2 regions of the Pseudoalteromonas sp. MTN2-4 genome follow, and region 2 is predicted to be linked to the other one. Evidence: riboswitches for the same ligand, from Rfam matches in the RefSeq annotation. Region 2 holds a riboswitch; the other holds the start of a gene.
The links. Region 2 has a riboswitch for lysine ahead of lysC (lysine-sensitive aspartokinase 3). Riboswitches for the same ligand answer to the same signal wherever they lie in the genome.
Positions count from the first base shown of each region.

Region 1: it holds a riboswitch for lysine, as region 2 does, so the genes downstream of both, dapA (4-hydroxy-tetrahydrodipicolinate synthase) here and lysC (lysine-sensitive aspartokinase 3) in region 2, are expected to answer to the same signal.

Region 1 covers NZ_BTGK01000005.1:52,204-59,474, forward strand. The annotation lists gene ACGHEH_RS13190 (TraB/GumN family protein) at 1-413, shown strand, start outside; gene ACGHEH_RS13195 (hypothetical protein) at 553-1,173, shown strand; gene ACGHEH_RS13200 (hypothetical protein) at 1,272-2,195, opposite strand; gene ACGHEH_RS13205 (hypothetical protein) at 2,277-3,200, opposite strand; gene ACGHEH_RS13210 (hypothetical protein) at 3,282-4,337, opposite strand; lysine riboswitch at 4,521-4,713, shown strand; gene dapA (4-hydroxy-tetrahydrodipicolinate synthase) at 4,828-5,712, shown strand; gene ACGHEH_RS13220 (2,3,4,5-tetrahydropyridine-2,6-dicarboxylate N-succinyltransferase) at 5,724-6,464, shown strand; gene ACGHEH_RS13225 (PLP-dependent decarboxylase) at 6,464-7,271, shown strand, end outside.
Region 2 covers NZ_BTGK01000003.1:420,382-427,652, forward strand. The annotation lists gene ACGHEH_RS10725 (sodium-dependent transporter) at 555-1,877, opposite strand; gene lysC (lysine-sensitive aspartokinase 3) at 2,071-3,417, opposite strand; lysine riboswitch at 3,499-3,672, opposite strand; gene nhaD (sodium:proton antiporter NhaD) at 3,803-5,050, opposite strand; gene ACGHEH_RS10740 (hypothetical protein) at 5,199-6,461, shown strand; gene ACGHEH_RS10745 (hypothetical protein) at 6,448-6,999, shown strand; gene ACGHEH_RS10750 (ATPase) at 6,996-7,271, shown strand, end outside.

The DNA of each region.
Region 1 (7,271 bases), on a different contig from region 2:
AGGTCATTGTCCATGCTAAAAAGCACAATAAACCTATCGGCGAGTTAGAAACTTTAGAGCAACAACTTGAAATGATGAGTTCACTAGGCGTAAAAAGCGACTTGATGATAAGCACTACGCTTTCGCAATTAAAAGATGTTGAACACTACTTTCTAGATTTGGTTAATGCCTGGAAAAAAGGTGATATGGACACCTTAAACAAGTATTACCAACTAAGCTTTGATGATTCAGACTATGGTAAGTTCAGTGAAGAGGTAATGCTGACTCAGCGTAATAATAATTGGGTTGAGCAATTAGCTCCAAGATTAACAAAAGAGTCGTTATTTATTGCTGTGGGTGCCCTTCACTTACCTGAAAAGCATGGCTTAATCACTCAATTAAAAGCACAAGGCTTTAATGTAACTCGCTTATAAATCAGTTAGTTAAAAAGCTACCGCTAAGGCAATCGCATTTCTTTTCGCTGTTGCCTTAAAAATTTTTTAAATTCTTTTAAACCTTTTTCAACCCACCTGTCGTCTAACTTATTAAACAACATCAATCAGGGTGACGACGATGAAAAAATTATTATTAGCTGCTTTAACCTCTGCTGTTATTTCTGCGCCAGTTTGTGCCGAAGACACGAGAACCATTGAACAATCATTTAATCTTGAAAACAGCACTGAATTAGAAATCGATTTTCCAGTCGGCAGCCTAGAAATGACGAGCTACGAAGGCGATCAAATTCAAGTCACAATTCGTTTAGAGCCAAAAGATAATGATGGCTGGTTTACTGACAAAGTAGACTTAAGTGCAGTACAACTCAAATCTTCGCGTCAACGCCAAGAGTTATCACTGTCTATTGATGATGATAATTTAGAGCAAACTTGGGAGGTCAAAGTGCCTAAAAGTATGCGTCTAGATGTTGAAGTCGGCGTTGGTAAAATTGAAATACAAGCACTTGAAAATACAGCGGATGTTGAAGTTGGTGTGGGTAAAGTGCGGATCGACACAGCCATTGATGACTTCAAACAAGTAAACCTTGAATCTGGTGTAGGAAAAACGAGTCTATCAGGCTTTGTAGGCAAAGCGCAGTCTCATAAGAAAATGGTCAGCTCACAAACAGAATACTTCGGCTCTGGGCAATACAACTTAGAAGTTGAAGTGGGTGTAGGCAATATCAAAGTGCGCCACTAAGCCACGGCACTTAAATTAACAAACTCCCTTTGCCCGGCCTTGCACCGGGCTTTTTGTTGAAGACTATAAAAGCCTTTTCCTAAATACTCTTATTTCGTTTATTCTGTCATCTCATCAACTATGGTCACTGTGCATCTATCACATTGCAACCCGGCATTTAATAACGCTTCTAGCCTTCTTAATACAAGATGATCTATTCTTTTATTCAGCAACTGAATAAAAGCTAGGTGATCTTTGGTCACATTGTGCCTGCCACTTAACAGCTCTTCAGCCGCCCCTTTAAGCTTAACGGTACCATCTGAGTCTACGGGGATTTTAATGCCATTGGGTAGATAAAACTCAACAACCTCAACTTTCCCTCTAGGATTGGAGTAAAGTGTGATTCTGTACCCATCAGGAGTGCTAAAGTGAAGCGGTCGATTTACTTTGGCCACAAAATCATTGCAATGCTGCCTCATCTTTGATGGTTCTCGCTCCAATGGAGCACCTTCTTGACCGCAAGTAGTGTCATAATCAATGAAACCCCATTCATCTACAATAACTTCACTCCCCAAGTCATTGAGAGCACGGTTGCGGTACTCTTGCACAACTTCTTTGTTGCTGTATTTTTCTATAAATTGCTCGGTTGCTACCCTAGGTGAAACGGCACGCTCTATATCTGCCTTTGCTGCACCATGGATGCCTGTCTCACTTATAAAGCGTATACGCGTTACCGGATGCAATATATCTTGGCCATCTGGGCCTTCTGCCCATTCTTGGTCTTTATATACGTGAAATTTAAAATGCGTGACCGTGTTGCTGGTGTCAGATTGAATAACATAGTTGAGTATGGCACTGTCACTGTCTAACAGCGCTTCTGGCGCATCATTTTCTGCTAAAAAACGACTATATTCACGTTGCTTGCTAACTTGACTGCATAAGGCCGAGCCCGTGTCCCAACACCCTATGACTTCTAACTTATCTTTACCGAATGATAAAAACGATATAAACAATAGAGTTGATATAAGTAATTGCTTGATCATTTCCTTTATCCTCAGCCCGGCCTTGCACCGGGCTTTTTGTTAAAGGCTATAAAAGCCTTTTCCTAAATACTCTTATTTCGTTTATTCTGTCATCTCATCAACTATGGTCACTGTGCATCTATCACATTGCAACCCGGCATTTAATAGCGCTTCTAGTCTTCTTAATGCAAGGTGATTCATTCTTTTATTCATCAGCTGAATAAAAATCAGGTTATCTTTGGTCACAGTATACCTGCCACTTAACAGCTCTTCAGCCGCCTCTTTAAGCTTAACATTACCATCTGAGTCTACGGGGATTACAATGCCATTGGGTAGTCTAAACTCAACAACCTCAACTGCTCCGTTGGGGTTAGGGAAAAATATGATTTTGTACCCATCAGGAGTGTTAAAACGAAGCGGTCGGTTTACTTTGGCCACAAAATCATTGCAATGCTGCCTCATCTTTGATGGTTCTCGCTCCAGTGGAGCACCTTCTTGACCGCAAGTAGTGTCATAATCAATGTAACCCCATTCATCTACAATAACTTCACTCCCCAAGTCATTGAGAGCACGGTTGCGGTACTCTTGCACAGCCTCTTTGTTGCTGTATTTTTCTATAAATTGCTCGGTTGACACCCTAGGTGAAACGGCACGCTCTATGTCTGCCCTTGCTGCACCATGGATGCCTGTCTCACTTATAAAGCGTATACGCGTTACCGGATGCAATATATCTTGGCCATCAGGGCCTTCAGCCCACTCTTGGTCTTTATAAACTTCGTATTTAAAATGCGTGACCGTGTTGCTGGTGTCAGATTGAATGACATAGTTGAGTATGGCACTGTCACTGTCTAACAGCGCTTCTGGCGCATCATTTTCTGCTAAAAAACGACTATATTCACGTTGCTTGCTAACTTGACTGCATAAGGCCGAGCCCGTGTCCCAACACCCTATGACTTCTAACTTATCTTTACCGAATGATAAAAACGATATAAACAATAGAGTTGATATAAGTAATTGCTTGATCATTTCCTTTATCCTCAGCCCGGCCTTGCACCGGGCTTTTTGTTAAAGGCTATAAAAGCCTTTTCCTAAATACTCTTATTTCGTTTATTCTGTCATCTCATCAACTATGGTCACTGTGCATCTATCACATTGCAACCCGGCATTTAATAGCGCTTCTAGTCTTCTTAATGCAAGGTGATTCATTCTTTTATTCATCAGCTGAATAAAAATCAGGTTATCTTTGGTTACATTGTACTTGCCACTTAACAGCTCTTCGGCCGCCTCTTTTAACTTAACGCTACCGTCTGGGTCTACAGGGATTTTAATGCCATTGGGTAGATAAAACGAAACAACCTCAGCTTCTCCGTTGGGGTTAGGGAAAAGTATGATTTTGTACCCATCAGGAGTGTTAAAGTGAAGCGGTCGGTTTGCCCTAATAGTCACTTTTTGGGCTTGTGTATAATCTACTTTCGCCTCAAGACCAGCACTAATAATCCCTTCAATACCTGACTCTACATTGCCTGCTATCGATTCTGTGGTAGAAATTAGCAACTCGATCTCTTTTACTCCCGAGAACATACCAATACTGACCATAAAATCATGGCAATTTTGCCTCATGTTCCAAGCCTCTCGCGCTAACACATGAATACCTGTCGGCCCGCAAGCAGAGTCATAATCTATATACCCATTGGAGTCTCTAATAACCTCACTTCCCGAACCATTAACAGCCCCTTTGTTGCCGTATTTTTCTATAAATTGCTCGGTTGCCACCCTAGGTGAAACGGCACGCTCTATGTCTGCCTTTGCGGCACCATAAATGCCAGTCTCACTTATCATGCGTATACGCGTTACCGGATAGAACATATCATGACCATCTGGGCCTTCTGCCCATTCTTGGTCTTTATATACGTGAAATTTAAAATGCGTCACCGTATTGCTGGTGTCAGATTGGATTACATAGTTGAGTATGGCACTGTCACTGTCTGACAGCGCCTCTGATGCGTCAGTTTGTGCTAAAAAGCGACTATATTCACGTTGCTTGCTAACTTGACTGCATAAGGCCGAGCCCGTGTCCCAACACCCTATGACTTCTAGTTTATCTTTACCGAATGATAAAAACGATATAAACAATAGAGTTGATATAAGTAATTTACTGGTCATATTTCCTTTCCTTATTGAATAACCAACTAATAATTTTACAACAAAATTAAAATAAATGTAACAATTACACTTAAAAATCAAACAAACGTTGATTATAACGAAGATACTTGACACCTAGACGGCTAAAATGTTTCAATGCCGCCTCACCCTATTTGAGCGCAGTGGAGCATTGACTCGGCTGCCAGGGCTGGAAGAGGTGCGTTATTCAGGTAGCGCGGTTGAGGAGAGCAAACTCCATTGATGCCGTAGCGAGGGGAATTAACGCCGAGAAGCAAGCGTATTTGCTAGACGTTTACTTCGGGCGACTGGGCTGAATCCCAGCGACTGTCACCAATTGCGCAAGGCGCAAGAATTTTGGTGGAGAGCTTCTGGTCTTAGAATAAATAAGGCCAGTTTGCCTTATCTTTTTTAAGTCCATTGCTCTTCGAATTTTAATTGTTCGAAGTATGGACACCCTCCTTACTCCGAACATGCTATAAGTTCGGTAGAGATGAAATCACAATACGATTTATCCAACTATCCTTTATGGACAGCTTTGGTGACGCCTTTTGACGCGCAAGACCAAGTTGACTTTGACACACTCACAACACTCGTTCGTCAGCAAGAACACGCTGGCAATGGCATTTTGTTGCTTGGTAGCACAGGTGAAGGCTTAGCCCTTACCCTGCCTGAACAACAAGCGATTGTTGAATTTGTTTGTAACTTGACCCCTAACGTCCCCCTTATGGTCGCGGTAGGTGGTATCAACTTACAAGAACAATTAGCTTGGGTTGAGTTTTGCAATCAGCACCCTATTCACGCTTACCTACTTGGTTCACCGCTTTATGCTAAGCCGGGTGTAATTGGTCAGACTCAGTGGTTTGATGCATTACTTAACGCCACTGACTTACCTTGTATGCTTTACAACGTACCGGGTCGCAGTGCCGTCGAAGTGTCACCACAAGTACTAAAGAATCTTGCACACCACGACAACTTATGGGCGTTAAAAGAAGCCAGCGGTGACATCAGTAAATTTGAGCAATTCCGTGAAGCTGCACCTGAACTGGCTATTTATAGCGGCGACGATGGGTTGATCCCCTACTTTGCTCAGGCAGGCGCAAAAGGCCTTGTCTCTGTTGCAGCCAATGCTTGGCCAGAGCAAACCGCTGAGTTTGTGCGTCGCGCTTTAGCAGGTACTTATCCGAACTTATTCACCACCTGGACGCAAGCTGTAAATAGCTTGTTTAGTGTCGCCAACCCAATTCCTGTGAAAGTGCTCATGCACCAACAGGGAACTCTGGCAACACCGAATCTTCGTCCTCCTCTTACGCACCTAGAACTGCAATGTAATGCAGCGATTGAGCGTGCAAACGACACAATTTTATCTTGGAATTAAGGCAGTAAAACATGAGCTGGTTAGAACTATTAAACAATTTAGAAAACGGTAGCGTACGTGCGGCAACTCAAGACGAGCAAGGCAACTGGCACGCCAACGTGGAAGTAAAACAAGGCATTTTAGAAGCATTCAGAAACGGCACGAACGTTGAGTTCCCAGGTGGCTTTGTAGATAAAGACAACTTAGCACCACAAGGTTTCAATGCAGAACAAAACGTACGTATGGTACCAGGTGGCTCAAGTGTACGTCGCGGCGCCTATGTGGCCTCAGGCACCATCATTATGCCACCAGCGTATGTAAACATAGGTGCATTCATCGATGAAGGTACTATGGTAGACAGCCATGCGCTAGTTGGCTCATGTGCACAAGTAGGTAAAAACGTTCACCTAAGTGCAGCTGTGCAACTAGGTGGTGTATTAGAGCCTGTTGGCGCTAGCCCAGTTGTGATCGAAGATGATGCGTTCATCGGCGCTGGTTGTGTGATCGTTGAAGGTGTGGTTGTTAAGAAAGGGGCTGTACTTGCACCAGGTGTCCGTTTATCTGCAACCATTCCTGTTTACGACTGTGTGAACGAGCGCGTCTTAGAAAAAGGCGAGCCAATTCCTGAGAATGCGATTGTTATTCCGGGCTCTCGTCCGTCTTCAAGTGCATGGGGCCGCGAGCAGGGCTTAAGCATGTCATGTGCTTTAATTGTTAAATACCGCGATGAGCAAAGCGATGCGTCTTTAATCCTTGAAGAGGTATTACGCTAATGAGCTTTTTGAGCACACAGCTACGTCAGCATATCACTGCGATCAGTGAGCAGAACGACACACCGTTTTTTGTCTATGACCTAGATGCGTTATACGCGCATTTGAAACCACTGACAGAGCAATCTGTGGTGAAGTTATGGTATGCAGTTAAAGCCAATCCACTTTCTAAGGTGATCCAAACTTTAGATAAAGCGGGCTTCGACTTTGACGTAGCAAGCAGTGGCGAACTTGACCAAGTATTGCGTCAAGGCGTGGCTGCTAACCGTGTGCTCAACACCGGACCTGCTAAATCTAAAAAGCAGATCCAACACTTTTTGTCACAAGGTGTACGCACTTTTGTGGCAGAAAGCTTAAATCAAGTAGCTTGGTTAAACCAAGCTGCGACAGAACATCAGGTGCAGTTGCGCATTCTACTGCGTGTGCAATTGCGCTGGCCCGATGGCGAAAAGAACCCACTTGGTGGTGACAGCTTAACACCATTTGGTTTAGGGCTTGAAGAGTGGCAACAGCTGAGTATTCAAGACTATCCTGCACTTAACTTTGTTGGCCTGCATATTTTCCAATGGGGCAATATGCTTAGCACCGAAAAACTGGCAGAGCTGTGGTCGCAAATGGTCGCGCCACTGACCGATTTGGCAGCGCAACTCGGATTTACATGCCAAATTTTAGATTTAGGTGGCGGTTTAGGTATTCCTTACACTACCGATGCTGATCGCCTCGCTTGGCCTAAATTAGTCGATGCACTGGCAACCATTAAAGCCGCGGCTGGGGTTGAAGAACTGTGGATGGAGCTAGGCCGTTATGCGG
Region 2 (7,271 bases):
TAGCCAGTTTTTACTGGCTATTTTTTTGCGCCAAATCTACCTTAAAATTCCTTTCAAAACCCTATCTATCGAGCATAAAGAGTTTGTTAATTATGTAAAAAGGCCCTAATTATCCTTAAAGGTTGATAAACTGCAACTCGTAGCTTTAACTTCAGTTCCACAAAGAAGCCTATTACTTTTGGTTCTGCTAACAGCAGTTTAAACTCCTCTACACTTGGATCAGTTTCAACCTCAATCTATTTGAAATAAACCCAGTAACATTGCTTAAAAAGAAATCTACGCCATCAGACTATAATCTTCAGAAAAATAAAGAGAATTTACAGATCTATTTTGTGTGAGTGCAAGCCGTTTTAATTAAGATTAGCCGCTGTCATTTAATTTTTTATTTACAGCTTAGGTTATTCAAGTTTGGGCTTAACATTCTTAATTGGTTACTTTAATGAATTAATAAACATAAAAAAGCCCCAACAAATGTCAGGGCTGAATTATAAATTTTTATGTTTAAGGGCTTTGTGATTAATACAAACTTGCTTGGCTTTACTTAATCGTATTACCTATTTCAAAGCTACATTTACAAATACCGCAGTCATTAATACAGGGCATACAAAACGAACATATTGCGCAAAGTAATAATGGAAACCGCTACTTGCTTCTAAAAGCTTATTGCCTCTTTGCCACATCCAGCCGACTGTCAAAAAGTAGAACAGTCCCATTAAAGGTAATTGATATTGTGTGAACACACTGATAATCAAACCAAATAGCCATTCAAAATTAAGTATAATCGTCGTTGAAACCAACATAATCACTAGAGTTACCCAAATTGTGGCACTTTTTCGTTTCAAACCATGGTTTTCCACTAAAAAAGAAACGGGTATCTCAGTAGAAGATATTGTAGAAGTTAATGAAGCAATAGACATAAGTACGAAAAAGGTTAGACCTACAAATAGGCCTATTTGCCCCATATTCATAAATAGCTCTGGCAATACAGCAAAAATCAAGCGGCCTTCCCCGATCAGTTTACCATCTTGAAAAACCTCAACGCCACTTTGCTGCGCAACAAATATTGCAGGAATGATTAATAAACCTGCAAGAAAAGCAACACCAGTATCAAGCAAGGCAACACTCGCAGTTAATTTAGGTAAATTTTCATTTGGTTTTAAATACGAGCCATAGATCATCATGCAGCCAACCCCTAATGAAAGTGAGAAGAAAGCTTGACCCATAGCAGCAATAACCAAATCAGGATCTGTTACTTTTGAAAAATCTAGTACTAAATAAGCCTTAAAGCCTTCTATAGCACCGTCAAGCGTTGCCATATAACCAATTAAACCTATAAGTAATAACAATAATAAGGGCATTAATCTTCTCGACCATGCCTCTATACCAGACTTAACACCTTGCAAAATGATACTGGCAGTAAGCAACAACATAAGCGGGGTGAAAATGAAATTCCGCAATGTTGAGTCACCTTTTAAGAATTCTGCGAGTTTATTTAGTTCTAATAGCCTTGCAAGTGGTTCAAGTGAAAAGGACAGCATCCAACCAGCAACGATCGAATAAAAACTTAACATCACAATGGCACCACATAGGCCAACATAACCTGCAGCAGCACCCACTTTAGGATTGCTATCCTGCCATGCTTGTTTAAGTGCTTTAACTGGATTAGATTGTGCTTGGTGACCTATGTACAACTCAGTGTACAAAGCTGGTAATGCCAAAAGAAATATAACCACAAAGTACACTAATAAAAATGCACCACCACCATGGTTTGCAGCTTGGGTAGGAAAGCCCCAAATATTTCCAAGCCCTACAGCAGCACCAGCTGCTGCCAAAACAAAGCCTAGGCGACTTTGAAAGCCATCACGCAATTGAGCCATTTTGATATCTTTATGTTTTTGTTATAGACACGTGAGTATACGCAAGTTAAAACCCTTTGCGAAGCAACTGAGTTTAATAACATAGAGTTTATAGTTATGGTACTGACACTTTCTATCAAAAATTTGCATTAAAAAAGCGAGCTGAGTATTAATGCTCAGCTCGCTTGATAGAATTTAACAATGAAACGCCTTCTTAACACGCTTCTAGCAGTTGCGCATGTATCGACTGAACAACGTTATCTGATTCACTTTGTTCAACTAAAAAGCACAAATTGTGTTTACTTGCACCATGGCAAATTAATCGAATGTTAAAGTTTTTAAGTACATTCATAAAATTCACTTCGTGTTGACGAAGCTGGATCTCAGAACCAATCAGGGCAACCAAGGTCAGATTTGTCTCTACAGTTACATGACAGAATTCACTCAACTCTTCTAAACACGCTTGATCAAGTTCAGGTCTAGATGAACTCAATGCATTATCAAGTGTGATGGCAACACTGATCTCAGAAGTAGTGACCAAATCCACCGAGATATTATATTTACTTAAAATGGTAAAAATGCGTGCCAAAAAACCACTCGCCAACAACATTTCTGGGCTTTTAAGTGTCAACAGTATTTGGTTCTTTCGTTGTGTTACAGCTCTGATCCCAGCTTTTGATTCGGTTTCTTTTTCAATCCAAGTACCACCGGCTTGAGGTTCGCGACTAGAACCAACAAAGACCGCTATACCGCTTCGACTCGCAGGCAAAATGGTTGCTGGGTGTAATACCTTTGCACCGAATGTGGCCATTTCAGCCGCTTCATCAAAGCTCAATCGAGCAATCGGTGACGCTTTTTTACATAAACGAGGATCTGTGCTGAATATGCCTACAACATCTGTCCATATCTGTACGCTTTGTGCACCTATCGCTTCCGCCAATAATGCGGCGCTGTAATCTGAACCACCTCTGCCTAGCGTGGTTGTTTGCCCATACGTATCACTGCCAATAAAACCTTGTGTTACTAATACTTTGTCTGCAAGTTGTGGCAATAAATGCTGCTCTGCTGCGTTTGCAGTTGCACTCACGTCAGGCGTCGCTTTCCCAAACTGGTTATCAGTTTTAAGTACTTGGCGTACATCAAACCTATCAGCAGCAACCCCTTGATTACGTAATACTTGAGTGAATAGAAAAGAGGATAGTCGCTCACCGAAGCTAAGCATTTCATCACATTGCTGTGCACTTAACGCAGGTAGTTCAGCAAGCTGTTCAAACTCGCTAATTGTCTGAGAGAAGCCGATTGCTAAGTCTGCATCTAGTGTCAGTTTTTCTAAAATGGCGTCCTGGATATCAAGTACAGCTTTAACCAGAGTTTTACGCTCTGCTAAATCAGCTTTTTGCTGAGTTAGTGTCACTAGGTGATTAGTAACACCTGCACTGGCACTCACTACTACAATACGTACTTGATTATCATCATGAATAATTTGTGCACAGCGATGCATTGCTTCAAAATTGGCGACACTTGTACCACCAAACTTAGCAACTGTGAACTGGGAAGTCATTTTATCTCCTTTATGAACACTGTGTGTTCAACATCAATAAGGAGAACTCGGCAAGAATATACGGATAGATTTGATATGCTCATTGCCAGAAGCTCTCCACCATAAATCGGTGACAGTTCCGAGGATTCAGCCTCGTAAACCGAAAAATAACAGCGACGTACTGAAATTCTTCTCGGCGAACACTTCCCTCACTGACTGTCATCGGTATACGTCACCTCAAACCAGCTACCTAAGTTTCGCGCCTCTTCTGTTTATTTTGCGTAATCTAAGCTGAACTTAGGCAAAATAAAACCCGCACAAACGCAAGTTTGTGCGGGTTTTTAAAAAGTAACTTTTAGACGTCTAGGTGTCAAGTACTGTTTTAACTAATTTGTACTTAAAGCTTCTAAATCATCATGCCTGCGTAATAAGCACCTACATAACCTACTGAATAAGCTATAAGTAGATAAAAGAACATACGTAAGTAGCTAACAAATGTAAGAGCTTTAACCTTGTTCATTGCAATAATGCCTGCGGCAGAGCCGATGATTAGCATTGAACCACCAACCCCCGTTGCATAGGTAAACATTAGCCACTGCTGTGTAGACATAGTGATATCAGCTTTTAAAAGTGCCGCAGTTAAAGGCACGTTATCTACTGCTGCAGACATAATACCAACAATATAATTCGCATACTCGGGTTTAAGGTAATCATACAACTGAGTGAATTTAACTAAGAAACCCACTTCTTTTAGTGCACCTACCACAAGTAAAATACCAACGAAGAACAGCAGCGTGTCGTATTCTATCTCGCGAATGTAGTCAATAATTTTACGGTTTACGTCTTTTTTACGCATTAAGAACTGAGCAACTAAGAACATCAGAGACAAGCCAAATAACATGGTTAATAAAGGTGGCACTTGATACTCAACACTCAAGAATAAAGTTGAAAAGACCGTTAATGCAAAAATACACGCTATTGTTACATCCGTTTTCTCAATCCGACGTGTTTGTTCTTTTTCAAACACAATCGTTTCATTCATGCCAAAAGACAGCAATGTAGCCAACACGACTACGCTCACAATCGCTGGAGTCACGAGCAATAATAAGTCTGGAATGGTTACTTTATCGGCAAGAAATATCATAAGTGTTGTCACATCGCCTGTGATCAATGATACTCCTCCTGAGTTGACACTAAATATGATTAAAGTTGCATATTTAATAAGCTTCTTTGGGTCTAATTTCAGCGACATAACAACAGCTAATGAAATGAGCGTTGCTGTAATATTGTCTGAAATTGACGAAAATACAAAAGCGGCAATGCCAACCAGGAACATGAGTTTACGTTCGCTGATTTGTGATGGCATGACACGGTGCACGATATTTTGTATAAAGCCTTTAGAGTTTAGATAAGCAACGAAAGTCATGGTGGCCATTAAAAATAGCCACAAGGTTGCTATCTCTAATATGTTGTGGTTTAGCTCATGTTGCACATTTTCTGGGCTTTGACCATGTATCGGAGAGATAAAGGCGATAATCCAACATAAAGTACCAAAAAAAAGTGTAGTTTTGGCCTTGTTTACATGGATTATATCCTCTATAACGATGAGCACAAAAGCTATCGCTATCAGTGTTAGGATTATAGTAGTAACCATAATGCGTAAACAACCTGTGTTTAAAAATTAACAAAAATGGTGGGTAACGTAAGTCGGCGCAGATTCTAGCATTATAGGTATATGTAAGCTATCAATATAAGTATAAAATACGGTCTTTTTTCACAAAAAAGACACAAAGTGGAAAAATATGATCCCAGCGAATAAAGTTTTAAATACGCTCACTGAACACTGGTCTGCCATTGAGCTTTTGTTTAAACGTTTCAAAATGACTGATTTCAGCATCAAAGACGTTCAAAACATCATAAAAAACAAAAATCCTCATTGGAAAAGTGACAAAATATTCAAGGAAACTAATAAATTATTAAATCAGGAAATAATCATACCACTGGCTAAATCGTCACAATTAGAAATCAACAGAGCGATTGCAGAGTTCATCAGTTTTTTATTGCAAGAAGAAGACTTAGGACTCGCTGCAGAAATAACGGTTTTGGTTACTGATCTGGAACGACTCGGTAACCGCCTAGCACAATCCGGTGAAGATGGAGACTTTACTGAGTTACGTCGCTTTAGCCGCATTATGGACGAGCGAGTGCGTAAAATCGTCAAGCTGTTTAAACACAATGAAAACGCCATCTTTAACATTGTAGAGCAAGCAAAGTCTGATACTAGCCATGTTTCACTTCAAAAACGTTATAAAGCCGTGATAGAGGCATTCGACGAATATATTGAGCCTATGCTGGAAATGGTCGATATTCGAGGTGACTTTCATCGCTGCTTTAACCGCATAGAAATGCAAATTAGTGCTCAGATAGAACACATTGAACTCTTTGGCCGTGGAAGTGTTGATAAGCGCATGCTAGAACAACTTCGTACTCGTATTCTTGATATGCACCTAGTTGGTCGAGAAAGTCTGCGTAAGAGTGCTGATATGCTGATGCCATTGCGAGAAGAACTAAGACGTAACAACCTGATTACCCGTCAGGCATCTAAAGTTCTAGGTCTTATTCGTAAAAACGGCGTTGATCGAACAATTAGTGCCGTACAGCCTGAGTTTGTCTCTGATATTCAACGTTTTTCATTAGGCCAACAACGCCACATGGTTGCCTATATGGCAAGCCTAGTAGAATTTGAGCATGACGAATACGAACTCCCTGATCAAACCGACGTACCAGCCTATCAAAGCCCAAATATTCCAGATTACAATAATGTAAGAACAACTTTCGCAAAAACAGGCAAAAAACGAACGGCGATTTTAGGTTTCTTATCTGAACAGTACCCAGATCTCGAAGCCGATGAAATGCTGTTTTTATATCAAAAGTTAATCAACGATACAGATCTCGAATTACAACAGGACGAACAGCGTACAAGCGTTTCTATTTCGGGACAGACATTCAAACTGTATCCATTTAATGCCGCCAACAAGCAAGAACAAAAGAATGACAAACATTAATTTAACTGATTTATCAGAATTACAAGCCATCAATAAAAAATTGGTTAGCGGGTATCACATCAGCGAGCAAGACACCACCTTATGGCAGCAACTAGACCAAAACATTGATGCTTACCAAGCCTTATTTACTGCGCTAGGCCATGACCTTATTCATGATCCCCGAGGCTTTTACTATTTAGGTAGTGACGAGAGCACTCCAAACATGGGGAAGATTTCTCGTGCCATTGCATTAACTATCTATATTCTTATCGAGCATTATGCTAACCAAGGTAAAGATCCCCTTCGTGCCCTATTTAATAACATCGGCGACTTAGAGCTAATGCAAACGTTGGTACAAATGAATAAACATCTGTTTGACCAGCTCGAAATTTTTTCAGGCTCAGAACTTCGCAAAGACGTGTATTTACGCATGGTGCGCTTAGGGCTGGCTAAAGAAGTTGAGCAAGGCTTTATATTACTCGCGCCAGTTTATAGATATATAGATGCATTAATGGAAGTAAATGATAATAACTTTGACGAACTCGAGGAAGAAGTATGAGTAAGTTATATGGATTAAGTAAGCTTGCACTGTTAAATACGGCGGGCTATGCAAAATGTGTGATCCCGCTAAATAAGAGTGCCTCTATTTGTGCGCCGAACAATACTGGTAAAAGCTCGGTGATTAATGCGCTGCAATTTCCGTTGATCAACGACCTGCGTTTAACTGAATGGGATGGTCACGATTTAGAAGAAACACGTAAATTCTACTTCTCAAGCGATCAAAGTTACATTTTACTTGAAGCCAATCTACCCCACGGTGATGTCGTCATC